One region of the Wukongibacter baidiensis genome, then DNA from elsewhere that is predicted to be linked to it. Evidence: riboswitches for the same ligand, from Rfam matches in the RefSeq annotation. Region 1 holds a riboswitch; each other region holds the start of a gene.
The links. A riboswitch is a leader RNA that binds a small molecule or an ion and turns the genes downstream of it on or off. The one in region 1 is predicted to bind lysine.

Region 1 (7,834 bases):
AAATCTCTCATATCCTGATTAATATATCTAACATCCTGCCCAATAGCATGTGCTTTGTCCTTAGCAAAGGTTAACATTTCACTTGATATATCGATACCAATCATGTCATACCCTCTTTTTGATAGCCTATTTGTTATATTACCGGTACCACATGCAAGTTCCAAAATAGTTTTAGGTCTTGATCCCTCTCTACCAAAAATTTTTTCTATGTAGTCAACCCAACTATCATAGTCGACATCCCTCATTAGAAAATCATAAACCTTAGCAAATCCACTATAAGCTTCCATCTTTATCCCTTCTTACCTTTCACCTAGATTATTCATCGATTCTTAAATTATACACAAAACCTATCTAAAGCAAAAGAGGTAAATAAAAAAAGAGATAGAAAGCTCTATCCCTTAGACTGTTGATAAATCCGAATTTCTTCGTTGTTGCTTCAACCAAGAACCCTTACGTATGTCTGTATACGCTGCGGTCTCTTGCTTTCATCACGCCTCGAACTTCAGATTCCTCAACAGTCTATCATCTTGTTGACTTTGTCAACAAGATGAGGGATAGAAAACTCTATCCCTCTTGCTGTACTTGTTCTTGTTCCTGCATTTTTTTCATTTTCTTTTTCCTTACTGTTATTAGACCTCCGATTCTACCGGTTTCCTTGGCTGTTAATCCTCCCCAGCCATCACTCATAACCTTATCTAGAAGTCCTAATTCAGATGCAATTTCATACTTCCATTTATCTTCTATTGTTTCAATTTTAAATTTTTTGTTTTTGTCTCGATTTTTTTTTGACAAATTTATCACTCCCCTCACAAGTATTATTGAGTAAGGGGTTGACTTTTATACATAAAATAACAATTATTTCTTAAACTTTTGTAATATTTATCTTTTTTTGTTGATATTTCACTATTTTAATGCTATTCTTTTTTATGGTTGTTATGTTGTTTCCCACTCCCCCTTTAAATATATATTGTACAATATATATTTAAGTTAACACCTTGAAAGGACGATATTTCGGGGTGTTTTTTTTTATTCATATATTCTCCTGTATCATCTCCACATTTGTATGCTTACCAAGAAAACTGTAGATAAGAAAAAAAGATATACATAACACACACAATCCCCACAGGAATGAATCTTATAAATCTATAACCCTCTTCTTTTTGCTGGTCAATTTGATTATCCATATTCTTTTCATAAAAACTGTCAATATCTATATTGGAGTTTTCATATTCATAATAATCATCCTGATTATCAAGTAGGTTACTATCAATGTCTCTCTTCAAGTATCTTATGAGTAAAAATGCAAGAGTTCCTGAAGCAGTTGCTATAACTCCTAAGAGTACTGTAGCGGCAATTAATTGTCCAGTGGTTGGCATTGTATTTTTATCTGGTGCAAAATTACCGTATTGGCCTAATTTCTCATATAAAATAGTCAATCCATACATCAGGGTGACCGCTATACCATTATTAGTGATATGACCTATTATACCTGCGTATATCGAGTCAGTTATATGCACCAAGTACCCAAAAACTAATCCTAAGACTATCGGTGCAGCTAAGTTTTGTAGGTTAAAGTGGAATACACCAAACATCACTGCAGTGGTTACTATACCTACCATTTTATATTTTTCTTCATAAACCCTCAACAATAGACCTCTAAAAAGTACTTCTTCACATATTCCTGCTGAAATTGCAATAATAAAGAAAAGCACTATATATTCACTAAAGTTTTCTGCCACTGGTACTGGCGATGGTATAATATCTAGGCCAAGAAAACTTAGAATAGACAACACTATCACATTAGCAAAGGCGGCTATAGGATAACTTAGCAATGTTACTAATACAACAACCAGACCATGTTTTACTCTTATTTTGTTAAATCTCAAAAACTTTCTTATCCCTATGCCCTTTACTTTAAGGAAAATAATAACAGGTAATAGTACTAGAATATACTCCGTAATTATTAGACCAAGCTTGATATTTGTACTTTGGGCATAGGCACCAATTGTAACTAGTAGCAGCGCTGCAACTAAGTAAAGAATATTCGTTTCTAAAATACTAACCTTTCCTTTTTTCATAAAATCACCTCTATAACTACTCTTCCAAAGAATTATTATGAATCAGTGTACTTACATATATTTGCACTCCTGCAGCCAGGACATCTTCGTTAAAATTGAATTTAGAATTATGAAGAGAATAAACATACCCTTTTTCTTCGTTCCTCACACCTAAAAAGAAAAATAATCCTGGAACTGCCCTTTGATAGTAAGAAAAGTCTTCGGCAGTCATTTGTGGTTTAACTATTTCGATATGCTCTTCACCAATTGCAGCAATAAAATTATCTACCAACTTCTTGTCATTATCTACAAATGGGTACATATCTCTAAAGACAACATCTATTTCGCAATCATGCGCCATTGCTAAGCTTTTAGAGACTATTTTCATTTTTCTCTTCATTTTTTTATATATCGACTCATTAAAGGCTCTCATAGTTCCTTCCATAACAACTTCACCTGCTATAACATTTCTTCTTTCTCCACCTTCAATCCTTCCTATAGTTATAACAGCCGGTTCTACGGGATCTACGTTTCTACTTATTATATGATGTATTGAGTTTATAAGTTCTGATGCTATTACTATGGAATCCTTGCTATTGTGCGGCATCGCACCATGGCCACTCTTCCCTTTTATATGTATATCAAACTCTCCGGTTTGCGCCATTATAGGTCCTGACTTTAATCCTACCTTTCCTTCCATAACATCCGGATATAGATGAAGTCCATATATCGAGTCTACATTGTATCTCTTAAAGACTCCTTCCTTTACGATGATCTCTGCACCACCTGGTCCCTCCTCGGCAGGTTGGAAAATCAAAAGTATATTATCTTTAATCTTTGCTCTATTCTGGGATAAATACATAGCAAAACCTAGTAATATAGCAGTATGACCGTCGTGCCCACAAGCATGCATCATCCCATTGTGCTGTGATGAGTATTCCACATCCGTTCTCTCGCTTATTGGCAATGCATCGATATCGGCTCTAAAGGCAATGGTTTTATTCCCTTCACTCCCCTTAAAATAGACCATCACTCCAGTTCCAGCAGTCTTTTCAATGTTATCTATTTCTAGTTTTTTTAAAAAATTAGTGATATATTCGTTTGTCTTATATTCCTTAAATCCTAGTTCAGGTATTTGATGTAAATCCCTTCTTGCTTTAATTATTGATTGCGATATATCTCGTATATCTTTGTCCAGTTTAATCATAATCTCACCTCTACAAAGTTTGATTTTATTTAGGATCTGTAAAATTTATCACGTATATTTATATAAAACTATATTTATGATTATATAATAAGTATTCTTTGATATACTATATCTTTATATTATTTTTTTCAAGTTAAAACCACGAATTTTCTTAAGAAATTTTAACTTATGAATAAATATAATTTTGGCTTCATGCTTGAAAAAATCTGCCATAAGAATCTTTATATTTATAATAGACTTTTTTGTTGACATCCCCTCTGACAAGTGTTACCATATATATAATTTAGGTACAAGGAAGGAAGAAAGCATTTTTTCTTTTTGCTGTTCTATATAAAAGGTCTCTGTATTTTTTTAAGTATTTTTTAATAAATATAAGATGTAACAATCATTATTCTTTGGGCATATTATATATTTAACCGATGAATTATCATAGAATAATGTATGTACAATCCTACAGTTTTGTTACAACTGGCGTAGACTTTTATTTTAAGTGGAGAATGGGAGGTTTTATTTTGAGAAAAGCAAATATAGCCGTTGTTGGCGCAACAGGAATGGTTGGAAGAACTTTTTTAAAGGTTTTAGAAGAAAGAGACTTTCCATATGAAAACCTATATGTCTTTGCATCATCAAAGTCTGCAGGCCAAAAGGTAAAGTGTAAGGGTATCGAATATACCGTTGAAGAGCTAAAGGAAGACTCATTTGATAGGGACATAGACATAGCTCTTTTTTCTGCCGGTGGGGATACAAGCAAAAAGTTTGCCCCAATAGCTGCTTCAAAAGGAGTAGTCGTAGTAGACAATAGTAGTGCTTGGAGAATGGAAAAGGATGTTCCATTAGTTGTTCCTGAGGTTAATCCAGAAGCCATCAAATCACATAAAGGAATTATTGCAAATCCTAACTGTTCAACGATTCAAGCAGTGGTTGCTTTAAAACCTTTACATGATAAGTACAAAGTTAAAAGAGTTATTTACTCTACTTATCAAGCAGTTTCTGGTTCTGGTGTAAAGGGTATAAAGGATTTAGAAGAGGGCTTAAAGGGTAACGATTTAAAGAATGCCTATCCTCATCCTATAGCAAATAATTGTCTTCCTCATATAGACATCTTTATGGAAAATGGATATACTAAAGAGGAAATGAAAATGATAAATGAAACGCAAAAGATATTGAATGACTATGACATAAAGATAACTGCTACTACTGTTAGGGTTCCTTTATATGATTGTCATAGTGAAGCAATAAATCTTGAGTTTGAGAACGAATTTGAAGTTAATGATATAAAGAGTTTATTTAAATCAAGTCCTGGAATCGTACTACAAGATGATCCAGAAAACAACGTTTATCCTCTTGCTACAAACGCCAGAGGAACTGATCTAGTATACGTTGGTAGGATAAGAAGAGATTTTAGTATCGAAAATGGCTTGAATTTTTGGGTTGTTGCTGATAATATTAGAAAAGGTGCAGCAACCAATGCTGTTCAAATTGCAGAAGAATTAGTAAAAGACCTTTAATATTTATTTAGTATTCAAAAGAAAAATGATAAAAAAACAAATACAGAATTACGTTGGTTGTGATCTAGAGGCCGCAGTTTGTAAAGAGTACTTCAGATGAACATCAGGGGAATTAATCTCTGTTGGAAAGGTACAGCTGCCGAAGCATATGTCTTTCCCCAAGGATATGTGTTGGGACTATACTGAACAAGTATAGTACTGTCGTCAATTGAAAGCCCAGTCTTTTGATGGAGTGCTATTTCACACAGGGCAAAAAGGAACTTAGCTGACTTCCAAACAGTCAATAGCGCTTTTTGCTCTTGACTGTTTTTATTTTTGCTAAAAAAAGTTAAATTGTTAAATAATATTTACTATAAAATTTTGTATGAAAGGATGATTTGTTTGAGTATGAATTTATTTAGAGGCTCAGGGGTTGCATTGGTTACTCCATATAACGGGGATAAAGTAAACTATGATAAGCTTGAAGAAATGCTTGAGTGGCATATAGAACAAGGTACTGATGCCATAATTATCTGCGGAACCACTGGAGAACCATCTACAATGACAGACGCAGAACAAAAGGAAGTTATTCGATTCACAGTAGAGAAAGTAAATAAGAGAATACTTGTTATCGCTGGGGCTGGAAGTAATAATACTGCCCATGCTATTGAGATGAGTCAATATTCAGAGAAAGTTGGAGCTGATGGCTTGTTACATGTTACTCCATACTATAACAAAACTACTCAAAGAGGTTTGATTGCTCACTTTACTGCAATTGCTGATGCTGTTAATATTCCAATTGTTTTATATAATGTGCCTGGTAGAACAGGAGTAAACCTGCTTCCTTCAACCTTAGGAGAACTATCTAAGCATCCAAATATCTGCGCAATAAAGGAAGCCAGCGGTAATATCGCTCAAGTTGCAGAAATGGCAAGACTAGTTCCAGAGGATTTTTACATTTATTCTGGAAACGACGATATGATTGTTCCCCTTATGTCACTTAGAGGTGATGGAGTAATCTCAGTAGTAGCTAATATTGCTCCTAAGGATACCCATGATTTAGTTCAAAAATTTATTGATGGTGATGTAAAAGGATCTTGCGACCTTCAGCTAAAAATGAAGCCTCTAATCGATTCCCTTTTCCTAGAGGTAAATCCTATACCGGTTAAAACAGCCATGAATCTAATGGGCTTTGAAATGGGTAATCTTAGACTTCCTTTAGTTGATATGTCTGATGAAAACCTTGAAATCCTTAAGGCTAGAATGAAAGAATATGGACTACTTAAATAGGAGGGATAATTTTGATAAAGGTAATACTTTGCGGATCTAATGGTAAGATGGGGCATGTGCTTACTGATCTAATATCCGAAAATCCAGAAATGGAAGTTGTAGCAGGCATTGATAGCTCAGAAGCATGTCCATATAATTATCCCGTTTTCGCTGATTTCAATAATTGTAATATTAAAGCAGACGTTATAATAGATTTTTCTCATCATTCAGTAGTATCTGGCCTAGTTGATTATTGTGTTAAAACAAATACCCCTGCAGTTATCTGTACAACTGGATTAGATGAATCTTTAGTTGAAAAGATTAACACAGCATCTAAAAAGGTTCCTCTTTTTAGGTCAGGTAATATGTCTTTAGGTGTTAATCTTATAATGGATTTAGCTAAAAAGGCTGCAAAAATCCTAGCAGATAATTTTGATATCGAAATCATTGAGAAGCATCATAATAGAAAGGTTGACGCTCCAAGCGGAACTGCATATATGATCGCTGAGGCCATTAATGAAGAGCTGTCAGGAAGCAAAGATTATAACTACGGAAGATATGGAAGAGCGGCAAAACGTCAAAGCTCAGAAATTGGAATCCATGCTGTACGAGGCGGAACTATTGTTGGAGAACATACTGTTATCTACGCTGGACCCGATGAAGTTATTGAGATCAAACATACAGCTATGTCAAGGAAGGTTTTTGCCTCTGGTGCTATAAAAGCGGCAAAATTTCTGACTTCTAAAGAAAATGGTTTATATAATATGGATGATATATTAAAATAGTAAATAATAGTATAGTGATTTAATTACTTAACTTAAGAAAGGATTGATTTAACAAATGACGAAGGAAACAAATACTTATGATCTAACTAATCCATATGAGATTGCGAAATTTATCAAGAATGCGAAGAAGTCTACTCCTGTAAAGGCATATGTCAAGGGAAGTCTAGATTCTATCGAAGATGAAAGTATAAAAATCTTTGGTGGTGAAAACTTCTGGATTCTATTTGGTGAGAGTACTGATGTAGCTAACTTTATAGAGAAAAACAGTTCCATCATAGAAGATGTTGTTCTTGAAAACGATAGAAGAAACTCTGCTATTCCTTTATTAGACCTAAAAAATATCGAAGCAAGAATAGAACCTGGTGCATTTATTAGAGATCGAGTTAAAATAGGAAAAAATGCTGTTATAATGATGGGAGCAGTTATAAACATAGGTTCTGAAATTGGTGAAGGGTCTATGATTGATATGAATGCTGTATTAGGCGCAAGAGCAACAGTAGGTAAAAATGTTCACGTTGGTGCGGGTGCTGTTTTAGCAGGTGTCCTTGAACCACCTAGTGCTGATCCTGTAACAGTAGAGGATAATGTTATGATTGGTGCAAACGCTGTTATATTGGAGGGCGTTAGAATTGGTGAGAACGCAGTTGTTGCAGCTGGTTCTATAGTTACAGCCGATGTACCTCCAAATGTTGTTGTAGCTGGAGCTCCTGCTAAAATCATAAAGGATAAAGATGAAAAAACTGCTGATAAGACACAATTGTTAGAAGATTTAAGAGGATAAATAATTTAGCAAATCGTCTTATATCTAATATAAAAAGAGATAGTATCTATATACTGATACTATCTCTTTTATATTAAAACATTTTAATTTTATTTAGTCTACAAAAGCAAAAACATAAGGAACGTTTCTATAGTAGTCTCCATAATTCAATCCGTAACCAACGATAAACTTATCTGGAATAGTAAATCCAACGTAATCTGCTTCAAGGTCTACTTTTCTTCTTGACGGTTTATCTAATAGAACGCAAC
Region 2 (7,834 bases), 1.6 Mb from region 1:
AAAAAATACTAAAAAAGCAATCTCATTCTGTTAAGACATTAGACTTTATACTTGCTGGAGTAGAACACCTCATGAGGAATGGTATCAAAATACCTGAAATAATAAAAACAAAGGAAGGCAATGATTATGCCCTTGTAGATAATACCTGCTACGTATTAAGTGAAGCTATCGATGGAAAAACCTTAGATTATTCTAGTGCTAGAAGTATTGAAAGAATAGTCGGAGAACTGGCTAAGTTCCATAGAGCTTCAGTTGGTTTTGCTCCGCCTGAGAATTGTAAGGTAAGAACACATTTAGGTTTATGGATAGAGAAATATCAAAAAGAAGTAGATAAACTAAAGGGTTACTATGAAATGGAGAAATCTAAAAGTAGTCATACATCATTCGGTAGAATAATACTTAAAGAGTATCCTTATTTTTATAGGAGAATGGAGGACGCTCTTAATGGGTTTAATGATGCTCCTTATCAGATGTGGGTAAATGAGGTTGAGCAAACAGGCGCACTATGCCATCAGGACTTTACAGCAGGGAACCTTATCTATACAGAAGCTAAAGACCTATATGTCTTAGATACAGATTCATTAACTATAGATATACCCCTTAGAGATATAAGAAAAATATTAAACAAAATTATGAAAAGAAAAAAGCAATGGGATATGGAGTTAGTAGAGGATATCTTGGGATACTATCAAAAGAAAAATCCATTAGAATCTTGGAAATGGGAAGTCCTTAGACCGACATTAACGTATCCACATCTATTTACAGGAATTATGAGTAAATATTACGAAAGAAGAGAAAAAACGTGGACGGAGCAAAAGTATTTGAGTCGATTGAAAGAGATGATAACAATAGAAAAATCATTAGACCCTATTATAGAGAACTTTGATAATATTCGTCCTTTATAACAAAGAGAAAAGAGGTGTATAGAGTGAAAAAAAAAGGAAGTATAACAGAGTTAACTGAGTTAGGCCATGAAGTACTTTTAAGATATGGTATCGTTCCAGACAGTTTGAAGATAATACAAAATAACGGCTTAAAGACCCTGTGGAAGCTTACTTATAATAATGAAACAAAATGCCTTAAACGATTAAAGCATTCAAAGGACAAATCTTTATTTAGAGTAAACTCTCAGATCCATATTCATAACAATGGTGGTAAGGTAGCAGAGATATATCTAAATCTTGATGATGAAGCCATCACAGAGTATGAAGGACAATTATTTGTATTATATGAATGGATAGATGGTAGAAATCTCAATTTTGCTAAATCATCGGATTTATGTACTGCACTAGGAGGTTTAGCAGATTTTCATGTACATTCAAAGGGGTATAGAGCAGCAGAAAATGTTGAAATATCTTCAAAGCTGGGAAGATGGGCAGAGCAATATGAATCAATGAAAAAAAGGATGCTTAAGTGGAAAGGCGTGGCTATGGAAAAGGCTGATAAGGGACCATATAAGACCTACTTAGATCATGTTGACTCCATAATTCGAATAGCTGATCTAGCACTTAGTAGCTTAGAGCAATCCTCCTACAATCTATTGACTAATATAGAGCTTTATGAGTCGTGTTTATGCCATCAAGATTATGGTGAAGGTAATGTGATTTTGGCCGGTAAGGATTTATATGTAATAGATTTAGATGGCGTAACTTATGATCTGCCAATTAGAGATTTACGGAAAATTATCGGAAAGCGCATGGAAAAAAGAGGGGAATGGAATAGAGATATCATAGAAAAGATATTGAGATGCTATGAGAGAAATAATAGGTTGACTCCAGCAGAAAGAGAGATATTAAAAATCGACTTACTATTCCCTCATTGGTTCTTTGCAACGGTAAAGAATATGTTTAAGAAAAACAAAGCATTAAGTTCAGGTAAAATATTAAAAATTGCTAATCTAGAAAAAAGTAAAGTTAATGTTCTAAAAGACATGTTTTAAAGGAGGTAGACTGTGAAGATTGCTTTAGTTTGTACTGAAAAACTTCCTGTTCCTCCTGTTTTGGGGGGAGCGATACAGATATATCTTGACGCTATTTTACCTACTTTGGCTAAGCGTCACGAAATAACCCAATTTAGTCTACAAAATAGTACATTGCCTTCAAGAGAGAAAATTGGAAACATAAGACATGTAAGGATTAAGGGTAAAACCGCTGATCAATATATTAATAATATAAAAAAAGAACTTGCAAGTGAATTTAAAGATGAATTTGATCTAATTCATGTGTTAAATAGGCCACTTTGGGTACTTAGATTAAGCGGAGTTGCACCGAACAGTGCCTTCAGTTTAAGCTTGCATAACGAAATGTTTGCACCTAAAAAAATTGATCCAGGTAGAGCAAAAAGATGTATAAATAGAGTTGAGTTTATGACTACAGTAAGTAAGTTTATTGCCGATGGTGTAACTGAGCTATATCCAGCAGCTAACGGTAAAATGAATGTTGTATATTCCGCCGTTGATGCAGAAAAAATGAAGCCTATCTGGCATGAAGATGTTTTAAAGGAAAGAGATTTCATGAGAAAGCAATATGGCCTTGAAGGTAAAAAAGTAATAACTTATATCGGTAGATTAAGTAAGAAAAAAGGAACACATGTTTTGTTAAAAGCGATGAAGCAGGTAATGGAAACCCATCCTAACACAGCATTACTATTTGTAGGTAGTAAATGGTATGGCAAAAATCAAACCGACGACTATATCAAGAAATTGCAAGATTTCTCAAAGACACTGAATGGACCTGTTATATTTACAGGCTTCCTAGCTCCTAAGGTAATCCCTAAATATTATAATATGGGTGACATATTTGTTTGTGCATCACAGTGGAGAGAACCGCTTGCAAGGGTTCATTATGAAGCAATGGGAGCAGGACTTCCTATTATAACCACTGATAGAGGCGGGAATGCCGAAGTAATTGAAGAAAATGTTAATGGGCTTTTGATTAGAGATTATAGTAATCATGAAGTAATGGCGGAAAAAATCATTTATCTTTTAGAAAATGAATACAATGCTCTAAAAATGGGTGAAATGGGTAGAAAGTTTGCTGTGGAAAAATACAATTGGGATAGAGTAGCATCACAGCTTTTAGATCTTTTTGAAGGAATATAATTTATGTTGGCTAACTGTTTACAGTTAATAGATAGCAGTAAGTCTTGAGAGTAAGAAACTAGGGTCATATGTTTGCATGTTGTTGCTAAATAAAAGTTAACAAAAAAAAGCTGCTGGCAATGAAGTCAGCGGCTTTTTAATATTTCTATATAAGAAATTAACATCTTCCATTTTTAATCCTAGAGAGTAAAGCTAACGACTAACAGCCAGTAGCTAAGCATTTACCCAGCTTCCTCTTCCGACAGAGTAGTACTGCAAAGCATTTTTCTTAACCTCTTTTAAATCTAAAATATTTCTACCATCAATAACCATTGGAGTGGACATTTTCTTCTTAACTATAGATAAATCTAATGTCGAGAACTCCGGCCAATCTGTGCATATAACTGCACAATGGGAATCTACTAGACTTTCATATAAATCATCACAATAATTTATATTTGGAAATATTTTTTTGATTTCATCGGAAGCTTCTAAATCATAGGCTTTAATGACCGCACCTTGCTTTAATAATTCCTCAATTATATATAGTGAAGGAGCTTCTCTAATATCATTGGTGCCAGCTTTAAAGGTTAGACCTAATATTGTTATAGTTTTATCCTTTAAACTCTTATATCGATCCATTAATATTTTTACCGGAAGTACTCTCTGATTTTCATTTACTTCTATGGCACTATTAACGACTTTAAAGTCACATCCATTCTTTTTCCCAATTGATACTAAGGCCTTAGTATCCTTTGGAAAGCAAGAGCCACCATAACCAATTCCTGCCCTCAAAAATTCTGGAGAGATTCTTTTATCAAGTCCCATACCAGCAGCAACTGCTTCAACATTTGCACCAACTTTATTACACAAATTAGCTATCTCATTTATAAAAGAAATTTTTGTTGCGAGAAAGGCGTTGGAAGCATATTTAATTAATTCTGCCGCTTCCGGTGGAGTGAAAACTACCTTCGAATTAAAAGGCTCATACAGTTTTTTCATTATCATCTTAGCCTTTTCGCTATCATAACCGATGACAATTCTATCTCCATTTAGGAAATCATGTATTGCCTTTCCCTCTCTTAGAAACTCAGGATTAGAAACAACATCAAATTTATCCTTAGAGACTCCATTATTTATAAGCAAATCTTTTACATATTTTTGAGTGCCTACTGGGACAGTACTCTTGTTTACAATAACCTTGTATTTATTAATCGAATGAGAAATTTGATTAACAACCTCAGTAACTTGCGTTATATCAACATCCCAATTATCCATTTCTGGTGTCCCTACTGCAATAAATACCACATCGGAATCACTTATAGCTTGATGGATATTCTTTGTAAAGAAAATACTTTTAGAACTTAAACAATCATTAAGTAGCTCTTCAAGATTTTCTTCAAAGATTGTGGGAATACCTTTATTTAGTTTTTCGACTTTTTCTATGTCTTTCTCGACGCATATCACTTTATTTCCATGTTTTGCAAAGCCTAGCGATGTGATTAATCCCACATATCCAGCACCTATAACAGATATATTCATCTTAGTCACCTTCCTAAATGTATTTATAACTATATAGCTTTTCAGATATAGTTAACTTTCAAAGAAACAACCCTAGATTAGGTCCTAAATCCTTAGTTAGGGCTAATACATTATATTGAAAAATGCTTATAAGGTGACAAATAAATATATAGTTTTGACAAAGTAAACCTTACTTTTCTATTGCTATTTATTACTTTGTAACTTGTGCCCCGGAAACTTTATCCGTAGAGCGTCCAAATCTAAATAAGAATCCTATTAATAAAGCCCCGCCTAAGATAAGAGAAATAAATGGATTCAAGCCAAGTCCTGCAGGTATAAAGCCAACTATTATAGAAACCAATGCTACAGTTATAGCATAAGGGAGTTGTGTTTTGACATGGGCTATATGATCACATGCACTTGCCATAGAAGACATTATTGTTGTATCCGATACGGGAGAACAATGGTCTCCAAAAACCGCTCCAGTTAAAACAGAACCTACAACAGGAATAAGTAATTCTGTACCTCCAAGCTGTACCGCCAATGGTATTGCCAGAGGCATAACTATGGTGTTAGCACCCCAAGACGATCCAGTTGAGAAAGCTACCAAGCAAGGTAATATAAACATAAGTAATGGTAAAAGTGATGGTGGTAGATTTCCCTTAGCTAATCCCACAATGAATTCTGCAGTGCCAAGATCATCATTAACACCGCCTAAGGACCAAGCTAGTACTAATATTAGCGAAGCGACGGTCATAGACTTAACTCCTGATACCCAAGAGTCTAATATCTCATTTATAGATAATAGCCTTTGAGCTAAGGACATTAACGCAGCAATAATTGCTCCTCCAAAGGATGACCAAAGTAAAACTACGCTGGCATCAGCATTTCCAAAAGCTGTCTGAATACCAACACCATTGAGACCACCACCATTGATAAATAGGCCAATAACTGTAATGACAATGACAGAGAATATTGGAATAACCGCATTATACCATTTGCCATCAATGTCTTCTGGGACTAAAGACGATACCTCATCGGAAACTATGGGATTAGCATTATCGCTATAAAGCTTACCAGTTAATCTAGTTCTCCCTTCTGCCCTTGCCATTGGACCGAAATCTTTTCCTGTGAAAATAACTAATAAAACAAATAGCAAGGCTAAGATGCTATAAAATCTATAGGGGATAGTCTGGAGAAAAATCTTGTATGGATTAAGATCTAGACCAAGCTTAGTTATACTATCTCTTATTAGCCCGGTTTCAAAGCCAACCCAAGTGGATATCAGAGCTATACTCGATACAGGAGCAGCTGTTGAATCAACTATATATGCTAACTTCTCTCTAGAGATCTTCATTTTATCAGTAATGCCTCTCATAGTATTCCCGACTATAAGAGAATTTGCGTAATCATCAAAGAAAATAAGAACTCCCATAAGCCAAGTCATAAATAATGTTGACTTAGTTCCTTTGGCCTTACTAACAATTACATTGGCTATACCCTTTGTTCCGCCATTTCTACTAAGCAGCCCGATTAAACCTCCAATAGAAAGGCAAAAAATAAGTATACTAACATTCCATTCATCGGTTAAAGAACCAACAACATATTTATTTAGGGTAGTAGTGAATCCAAGTATAGGATTAGAAGATACAATTGTTGCACCTACTAAAACCGCTAAAAATAGTGACAATAGAACTTCGCCAGTTAATAGTGATAAAATAATTGCTAAGATTGGTGGTAATATTGATAACCATCCGTATTCCATAATCGATTCCTCCTAATATTATTAAAATCTTCTAAGGCGATAGGAGCATGTAACTGTTAACAACAAAAAAACACCTAACTAGACTAGTCAGGTGTTTAAGCATCACAAAAACAGAAGATACACCTATCCCAAATCTGCCCATAATGAGATAGCACTCCATCAGATGGTAGGGCAAGCAACCTGATGACAGTCCTACACCTATTCGATGTAGACCCAGCAATAGATTTTGTTATCTATCGCTTCGGCGATAACTCCTTTTCCTATACTTCTAGGGCTTTCGGCCTCCATATAGGTACTCTTAGGTATCGCGCCTCTACCTCAACCATTTAGGGATGAGGTAATAGTATTTAATTGACATGTATAAAAATTTATCACAGCATAAATAACTTGTCAATAAAAAAAGTTTATTATTGAAAATTGAAATGATTTTAAAAATTTATGAATTTTTAAGGGGATTGATATGTTTTGTGAAATGTCCTTAGACTTTACGAAGAAGTATTTTCATTAGTTGAAATCCTATAGATAAACCTAATCCGCCAGCGATTAAGGGTAACCAAACTGGACCTAATGGTGTGTCTAGAACTTCAAAATTCTTTGAGTATATTACTCCAACTGTAGAAAAATAAGCAGCAAGGACAAAGGGGAGAAAAAGATAGGGAGTGGGCCTATCAACTGAATCTTTATAAGCATCCCAAATAGAGAAAAAGTATATGCAAGGATAGTACATTAACCAATAAAAGTTTGTAACCTCAATAGATCTTTGAATATTACCGTGAAAACTAAACATAATTGCAGTATTTAGATTAGCCTTAAGATTGATAAAGATTTCTAAGGTAATTAAGACCATTCCTTTAAAATATGCTTTATTTAGTAGCTGTCCAAACCCTGGTATAGCAATGCTCCATAAAACCTTCTCAAGCCCGTTGCCCTTAGACGACATACACGTTTCACATCCTCTGTTCAAAGTGAATGATTAATCATAAATCCAATGGTGAAAACCCCTCCAGATATAAAGGCTCAGAAACCACAGAACATATGAATGGTACCATTTAAATCCATTAGAGTATTCTATTAGATTAGTGAACTTTCCAATAAGTACCTCAATTACTATCAATACAGTTGTCCAAGAAAGGGCCCAAAATAATTTCTTATTTGACTTTGTAGGGTAATATCTGACCCAAAACATTGCAATAATAGGTACTACAACTACATTTACGGGTATTGAAATGTCTTTTACTATTGGAAAAATCCTTACTGGAAAACTCCAGAATTTATAGTACTTTGCAATGTAACACCAAAGATTAGCATAAAGACTGGCGAACATGGCAACAGGAACAAACTTTTTCATTCCTTTCTTCATTATAATCAATGCCATTATTGATATAAACATTGCTAAGTATTGAATTAGAGTCTCTACACTCATATGATTGTCACAACCTTTGGAAAAATTATTTAACCGAATCTTGATA
Region 3 (7,834 bases), 2.5 Mb from region 1:
TCACAAAGGCGTTGGCTCTATCGTCAAGTAACTTTTTATATACTTCTCTTTCACTCTCAACCTTATCAAGAAGTTCCTTGTTATTGAAGATCTCAGCTAATACCTTCATAGCACTTCTTGTTCCATTAGACCATACGCCTCTATTTGAAAATTGTACAGTATTTTTAAATTCCTCAGCTATTTCCTTATTAGATGATACACAAAGCATTGCGCCGCTTCTCATTCCATACAAAGTATATCCCTTTGACATACTAAAGGATGCTATTGTAAGTATATTCTCAGGAAGGTTACTAAAGTATTTCATGAACTCCCTAGAAGAATTCGTTTCTCCAGCAAAATCTATATATGCAATATCTGAGAATAAAACAATTTTATTATTACTATCAATATTGGCATAATGCTTTAGGACATCAATTACTTGTTCCCATTCAGATAACTCTAAGGTAAATCCTGTTGGATTATGAGCAGGTGAATTTAAAAGAATAACCACCCTTTTCTGAGCACTTAACAACTCGCCTAACTTTTCCTTAAATGACTTAATATCAAAATTATTATTCTCATCAAATAAATTGTATGTAGCAATTTTTCTACCATGCTCTTCAGCTACCGTTTTATAAGGACCCCAGTACCAATCCGATGTCAGTATATAATCACCCATTTCAGAATAATTCCATATGGTATGTCTTATAGCCCCTGAACCACCAGGAGTAGCTACAGCTTCGATATATCCTTCTGGTAGATAATCTCTGAAGGTAGCAGTCTTTGCTGATTCTAGAAAATCAGGCAATCCTGCAATTGGAGCGTAGGCAGCTATTTCTTGAGGTGGTAAATTCTTTAGTATATCAATAACCGTAGGTAGGACAAGCAAATTGCCATCGTCGTCTAGAAGAGCACCTACCGTAGAATTAATAACATTTTCAAAGCCATATTTTGAAGCGGCCTCATTAGCTTGCCTACTGGCCGAAAAAATCTTGTCTTCGTTAACTGGTCTTTTAGAATGAGGTGCAACCATTGAAAAACTTTGACTCATAAGTATTCCTCCTATTATAGTCATGACACCTTAAAACTTTAGATAAATTTTATTGAAATAATGATCGCTTCTACATTCTTTCAGTAAAATTTATTAATCTTTAAAGTGTCATTACTCTAAAAATATATTTTCGTTTCAAAACCTTCTTTAAATTATAACATATTTTTAATAAATTAATACTTATTCATTCTTAGTCATCATTTGTTGTTTCATCTGACTGATTAAAGTTTTTATTATTCATAGCAACGTAATTGATAAATCCACCTATTATTATGAGAAGACCACCTGTGATACTTAATAGATCTGGATATTCGCTCCAAAGTATTACTCCTAAGATGGTTGAAAAAATAATATTAGTATATCCATATATAGCTAATCTAGAAGCTGGTGCAAATCTGTAGCCCGTTGTCATAAAGATTTGAGCCACTGTAGCAGAAAGACCTATTAAAATAAGCATAACCAGCTCTGCAGAATTTGGAACCTTATAGTGGCCCATTAACATAAATGGAATTGTGCCAAGGCATGAGAACATACAAAAGAAAAACACGATTATATATGGGGATGAATAGAGCCTTAACTGTCTTACTGTGGCATATCCTGCTGCAGCAAATATGGCAGAGGATAACCCTATTAATGCAGGTATAACAGTATAGTCAAATTGAGGCTTTATCACAAAGACAGCACCCAGTAATGCCACTACCATTGCATAAAGCTGATATCTGTTTACATTTTCCTTTAAAAAAAGTAAGGACAGTAATATAAGAAAGAAGGGAGACATTCTATTTAATAAAGCTGCATCGGATAAAGGTAATTTTGAAATGGCATAGAAATTTGCTGCTACACCTAATAATCCAAATGATGACCTTAATGATAAAAGCTTTATATTAGAACCTTTAAAACTCTCCTTGCTCTTAATAAGAATACTACCAGTAATAAGAACACCTACTAGATTTCTAAAGAAGATCTTCTGGGCAATAGGTATATCTGGTACTGATTTTACTGCGGCCCCCATCATAGCAAAAAAGAACGTTGATAAAAGAAGGCATATTATACCCTTAGATTCCTGTCTCATATTAAACACCTCGTTTATGTATATATTATTTTATTATATGAATTTATTCATCGTATTGATTATATATCATATAGGGAAAATATAAACCTTTATTAAGGAAATTTAAAAGAACCGAAAAAATTCGGTTCTCATATTTATAACAAGATAATAGACTACAACACCTATTAAAGAGAGTACTCATCATCAGATCCTAATATTATTATCTCAACATCACTGGCTTTATCCTTAAGTTCCTGAGGAGAAGCCTCAATTATTGGGAAGGTATCATAATGTATAGGTATAACTTTCTTAGGCTTAATAAACTCTATCGCCCTTATTGCGTCATCAATATCCATAGTAAAGTTACCACCGATTGGAAGTATAGCTAAATCGATATTTTCCATCTCAAGGAGTTTCATATCCATAGTAAGTCCTGTATCGCCAGCATGATATATCTTCTTGTCATCGATTTCAATGACAAAGCCACATGGATTACCTCCATAAACCATTCCTTCTGGAGTTTGTATTCCAGAGCCATGTAGAGCAGGAGTCATTTTAACTCTACCAAAATCAAACCTTGTTCTTCCACCTATGTGCATTGGATGAGCATTAACCCCATTTTCTCCTAGAAAAGCAGCTATTTCAAAATTTGTTATAACAGTAGAATCATTCTTTTTAGCGATCTCAACAGTATCACCTAGATGATCACCATGGCCGTGGGTTACAAAAATATGGGATATATCTGTAAAATCATCTGGTACCGACTTTGCCATAGGGTTTCCATTTAGAAAAGGGTCTATTAGACATTTGAAATCTCCACTCTCAACATAGAAAGCAGCGTGACCTAAGTATTTAAGCTTCATATAAAATCACTCCTTAAAATTTAATTTTTTCTAAACATTGGATAAACAAAAGTTAGCATAGGAAGCATGTAACATAAAAAAGAATAAGGTAGATACTCTGATGTTGGAACCTTCATTATTGATGAAACTAAGATAGCGTTAATATTCCACGGTATAAGTGGAACTATGACAATTCCAGCATCGGAAATAGTACGGGCTAAGGTATTTTTAGAAAGATTAAATTCCCCATAAACCTTTTTTAAATATTGCCCCGGTATTATAGTAGTAAGGGCCTGGCTACAGGTTATAGCACATACAGCAATACAGAGAATAGCTGTCTTGTGAATAAGATTCCTTACGCTTTTAATACTATTGGAGAAGCTCTCGATTAGAGGGGCGATCATTTCTGTGCCTTCTAAAATTCCATTTAAACCCGTTGAGATACCAATGACTAATAATACATTTTTCATTGATACAAATCCGCCACCGGACATAATCCTTCCAATCTCCACATTGTCAGGATTATAGCCTAAAATTATTATATATATGGTATCTACTATAGAAGCACCATCTCTAATTAGAAAAATAAGAACACTGGCTATTAATCCTAGGGTTATACTTTTGACTATTGAAGTTCTAAAGGCAATTGCTGAAACTAAGATTAATAATGGTGGCAGTAGTGAAACAAATTCAATTTGAAAGTTAGATGATAAAAGTTCCTGAAAATATTTAATATCACTTGAACTTGAAATATCATTAACAAGATTATTGCCAATGATCCAATATAATATTGCACTCAAAGAAAAAACCGGCAAAGTAGTTGTCATCATGTGTTTTATGTTATCAATAATATTGGTTTCAGTAATTGTAGCGGCTAAATTGGCACTACTTGACATTGGAGATGTTCTATCTCCTAAATATGCACCAGAAACTATTGCCCCAACTAAGGGTGCCATAGGTAAATCTAAGCCAAGGGCTAAGCTTAGAAAAACAGTACCAATAGTACTTATGGTACCGAGGGCCGTACCCAGAACCATGGAAATAGCTGAACTGGTAAGGAATGCAGCCAAGATAATATTTGTATTTGATAAATACTTAAATCCGTAGAAAATCATAGTAGGTATAGTTCCACTAGACATCCATATACTTATGAGCATTCCGATTAGAGACATCATAATCAGTATTATTAGAGCGCCTTTAACACCCTTGATAATCATTTGAAAAATTTCTTTGGGGGAATATCCGTTTTTGTAGGAAATCCCACAAGCCATGAGGAGTCCCATTAAAAGTCCATAGTATAAAGGTATGTTTAATATTAAAGTTATTATTATTGCAATAATTGTAACGATAATCGTTAAATATGTATACTTTGTTTCGATTGTTCTCTTCATATCTTACCTCGTTTAATAGTATTCTGTGAACATATTTATTATAATATATTTTTATAGGAAAACCAACTTTAATCAAGCTGTAGTAAGCTTTTTGGGCTGATTAAGAGGGATAGATGTGGTGTTGAAATATTGACAGAACGTAACAATTATGATAAGATACATGGAAATGAATAAGAAATCCTTTGAGTGCAAATTAGAGGATGCAATTATAATTAGTATTTTAACTTAGGTTTGGGGAAATCGTAGAGTTAGAAGAAAGGTATAATTGCCGAAATGTATTACTTCCCTAGGTAATATATTGGGACTATGCTTAATAAGTATAGTACTGTCTACGGTTGATTGCCCAATCTTCCGATGGAGTGCTGATTTGTGCGGGGTGAGAGGTATTTGATGATAATATCATCAGTCATGGCTGCCTTTTGCTCTTGGCTGTTTTTTTATTTGTTAAATTATAGAGACTCAACCTTAAAATTAAAAATATTCAGCAGAAAATAATGAAAGCTCCAATATTTTTTCAATGAATATTTTTTTCATTAAAGTTGGTTATCTATGTTAAAAAAACAAAGTTATTATTGTAAGTAAAGGCAGGTGAAATGCATGGCAAGAGTTGTTCAAAAATATGGAGGAACCTCCGTAGGAACTATAGATAAGATAAAAAATGTAGCTAAAAGGGTAGCCAAAAGAAAAGCTCAGGGTGATGACGTTGTAGTTGTAGTATCAGCTATGGGAAAAACCACCGATATACTTTTAGGTATGGCTGAGGATATCGCTCCTAATCCTGATAGAAGAGAGCTAGATATGCTTATGTCTACAGGAGAACAAGTATCGATATCCCTATTGTCAATTGCCTTAAAGGAACTAGGCTACGAATCTATATCTCTTACAGGAGTTCAAGCAGGAATAATTACTAAGGGTTATCATACAAAGGCTAGAATTACTGATATAGAAATTGAAAAGGTAAAGAAGCATATTGGTGATGGGAAGATAGTAGTTGTGGCAGGATTTCAAGGTGCAGATGAAGAAGGTAACATTACTACCTTAGGAAGAGGTGGATCTGATACTACTGCCGTAGCTCTAGCAGCTAAGCTAGATTCAGTATGCGAGATTTATACCGATGTAGACGGTATTTATACAGTAGATCCTAGACTTTTTTCAACTGCTAAAAAGCTTAACTACATTTGTTATGAAGAAATGGTAGAGATGGCAAGCCTCGGTGCAGGAGTCATGGAAACCAGATCAATAGAGATTGCACAAAGATTTAGTGTTCCTATATACGTGGCCTTAAGTACTGAAGAATGGCCAGGAACATATATAAAGGAGTTTGATGAGTCTATGGAAAGTAAAGTTATCACTGGATTATCTGTCAGTGATGATGATATAATGATAACTATAAACCATGTTCCTTATGCAGCAAGGAATATATCTATGATATTTCAAAACTTGGCTTCGAATGATATAAACGTTGATATGATTAGCCAGACGGCACCATCCCATGGATATATAAATATTTCCTTTACTGCACCTCAAAGTGATAAATTCATAATTGATAAGGTAATGGAAGATGTAAAAAGTAAGTTAGAAGGTATTGAAATAGATGTTGAAGAAGATATAACAAAATTATCAGTTGTTGGTATAGGAATGAAAAGTCAATCAGGAGTTGCAGCTAAGATGTTTAAGATATTTGCAGATAACGACATTGAGTTTAAGCAAGTGACAACATCTGAAATAAGAATATCATATACTATAAATACTAGCGACAAAGAAAAAGCAGTTATAGCTGTGGCAAAAGAATTCAACTTATAAAGGTAATTTCATTTAAATACTATGTGAAAAAATGATAAGAAGTTGTATATTTTGATATAATTTGAAAGCAAATTCAAGCAAATTAGAAAATTGCATAAATTTCCTTGATAAAATTTTAATTATTATAATGCTAAAAGCCATGAAATCATTTATAATAAAACTAAGGGAATTGCATTTATGTGCAATTTTCGGAAATCTATAGTATAGATTTCTTTAATCTGATATTCATACCCCCATATGAATATATATTTAAGGAGGGAAACTGTAAATTTGACAGTTTCCCTTCTTTTTTGTAAAAATATAATTAGGGTAAAATAGAAACCAGGAGAAAGGGAGATCGTTTTGATAAAAAATTTATTAACGTATGTTTTTAAGGGGTTAATTTATTCGCTGATATTTGCTGTGATTGGCGGGGCATTTTCTCTCTTTAAGGGATGGGAGTTTCTTAAGGGCGCATATATAGCAGTTTTAGGTGCAGGATCAGTGGCTATGATTATCTCAGTTGTTTTACTAGTAGGGACACCGCGGATAAGAAAAGAATACTTTGTAAGGAAAACCAAGGAGAAGTTCGAAGATCCAATGCGTGGTGGAGAAGGAATGGGACCTGCATTAATGGCTGTAGTTATGGTAATAATAGGATTTACTTTAGAAGCTCTCATGCATTGATAAATATAATGAACCTACAATTTATTATGCGTCGTAAAATAACATGTAATATCAGAAGTAGTTTTTGAGTAGTCATTAACAGAGGATAACATTTTAGCTTATCCGCTGTTAATTTTTTGTAATGAAAAATTAATTATCAAAATAAATTAAATGTATGATAAAATAGTATTTGGTATATATAATATCTGGCAAAAGATAAATCTCTTAAAACTGTTTTGATTACTAAATCGTGGATGTTTTTACAATACATAGGAAATTATAAACCTGCTAAAATTATGAATGAACATAATTTTCCTTATGTATTTCAGAAAAGCTGACTTTGAGAATCTTTACAAAAGACTTTTTTATATAGGAATATTTGTTGTGGAAGGTGAATTTGATGAAATCTTTTTTGAAAGTATTTATTGTTTCTTTTATATGCTTCACTCTACTCTTGGGTGGCGGAGTATTAGCATTTCTAAAAATGACTAGTGAATCAGATAATCAAACTGTGGGTCCGATAGAGCCTGATGATATAGTAGTTTCTCCAGAACCAGAAAAAACAGAAGTAAAGGAAAAATCAGAACTTGAGCAATTAGTAGAAAAAAGCAAAAGGATAAACATATTGTTAATGGGGTTAGAAGGAACGAGAACAGATACATTAATTCTAGCCAGTTTTGATCCAAAGAGTAAAAATATAGATTTAATCTCTATACCTAGAGATACATACTATCATATAAAGGGCTATGATTCCGCAGATCAGAAAAAGATTAACGCTGTATATGGACATAAAAAATCTAAGGGTGGTGGACCCGAGGGTGTTATGAAGGTTGCAGCAAATGTTTTAAAAGTACCAATACATCATTATGTTACATTGTCATATAAAGGAGTAGAGCAGATAATTGATTCCCTTGGAGGAGTTAAAGTTACAATTCCATTTGATATGAAGTATACCGATCCTTACTCTAATCCTCCACTTAGCATAGATCTTAAAAAGGGTACTAGAGTGTTAAATGGTAAGGATTCAGTTAAATTTTTAAGACATAGGCAGAATGATGATGGAAGTCATTCT

Region 2: linked by a shared signal. The riboswitch ahead of R9X47_RS04085 (Na+/H+ antiporter NhaC family protein) and the one ahead of dapA (4-hydroxy-tetrahydrodipicolinate synthase) in region 1 are both predicted to bind lysine.
Region 3: linked by a shared signal. The riboswitch ahead of R9X47_RS14235 (aspartate kinase) and the one ahead of dapA (4-hydroxy-tetrahydrodipicolinate synthase) in region 1 are both predicted to bind lysine.

The regions. Positions count from the first base shown of each region.
Region 1 covers NZ_CP138202.1:5,622,883-5,630,716, reverse strand. Annotated here, with positions in the region: gene R9X47_RS25445 (class I SAM-dependent DNA methyltransferase) at 1-287, opposite strand, end outside; gene R9X47_RS25440 (small, acid-soluble spore protein, alpha/beta type) at 565-792, opposite strand; gene R9X47_RS25435 (CPBP family glutamic-type intramembrane protease) at 1,068-2,078, opposite strand; gene R9X47_RS25430 (M20 metallopeptidase family protein) at 2,095-3,264, opposite strand; gene R9X47_RS25425 (aspartate-semialdehyde dehydrogenase) at 3,777-4,772, shown strand; lysine riboswitch at 4,830-5,018, shown strand; gene dapA (4-hydroxy-tetrahydrodipicolinate synthase) at 5,154-6,041, shown strand; gene dapB (4-hydroxy-tetrahydrodipicolinate reductase) at 6,053-6,805, shown strand; gene dapD (2,3,4,5-tetrahydropyridine-2,6-dicarboxylate N-acetyltransferase) at 6,861-7,586, shown strand; gene hpt (hypoxanthine phosphoribosyltransferase) at 7,680-7,834, opposite strand, start outside.
Region 2 covers NZ_CP138202.1:820,847-828,680, reverse strand. Annotated here, with positions in the region: gene R9X47_RS04105 (CotS family spore coat protein) at 1-905, shown strand, start outside; gene R9X47_RS04100 (CotS family spore coat protein) at 929-1,939, shown strand; gene R9X47_RS04095 (glycosyltransferase family 4 protein) at 1,952-3,100, shown strand; gene R9X47_RS04090 (UDP-glucose dehydrogenase family protein) at 3,314-4,621, opposite strand; gene R9X47_RS04085 (Na+/H+ antiporter NhaC family protein) at 4,812-6,365, opposite strand; lysine riboswitch at 6,507-6,689, opposite strand; gene R9X47_RS04080 (hypothetical protein) at 6,844-7,305, opposite strand; gene R9X47_RS04075 (CBO0543 family protein) at 7,339-7,788, opposite strand; gene R9X47_RS04070 (CBO0543 family protein) at 7,818-7,834, opposite strand, start outside.
Region 3 covers NZ_CP138202.1:3,128,965-3,136,798, reverse strand. Annotated here, with positions in the region: gene R9X47_RS14255 (aminotransferase class I/II-fold pyridoxal phosphate-dependent enzyme) at 1-1,030, opposite strand, end outside; gene R9X47_RS14250 (DMT family transporter) at 1,221-2,102, opposite strand; gene R9X47_RS14245 (metal-dependent hydrolase) at 2,267-2,944, opposite strand; gene R9X47_RS14240 (Na+/H+ antiporter NhaC family protein) at 2,965-4,314, opposite strand; lysine riboswitch at 4,501-4,687, shown strand; gene R9X47_RS14235 (aspartate kinase) at 4,912-6,117, shown strand; gene R9X47_RS14230 (hypothetical protein) at 6,460-6,783, shown strand; gene R9X47_RS14225 (LCP family protein) at 7,163-7,834, shown strand, end outside.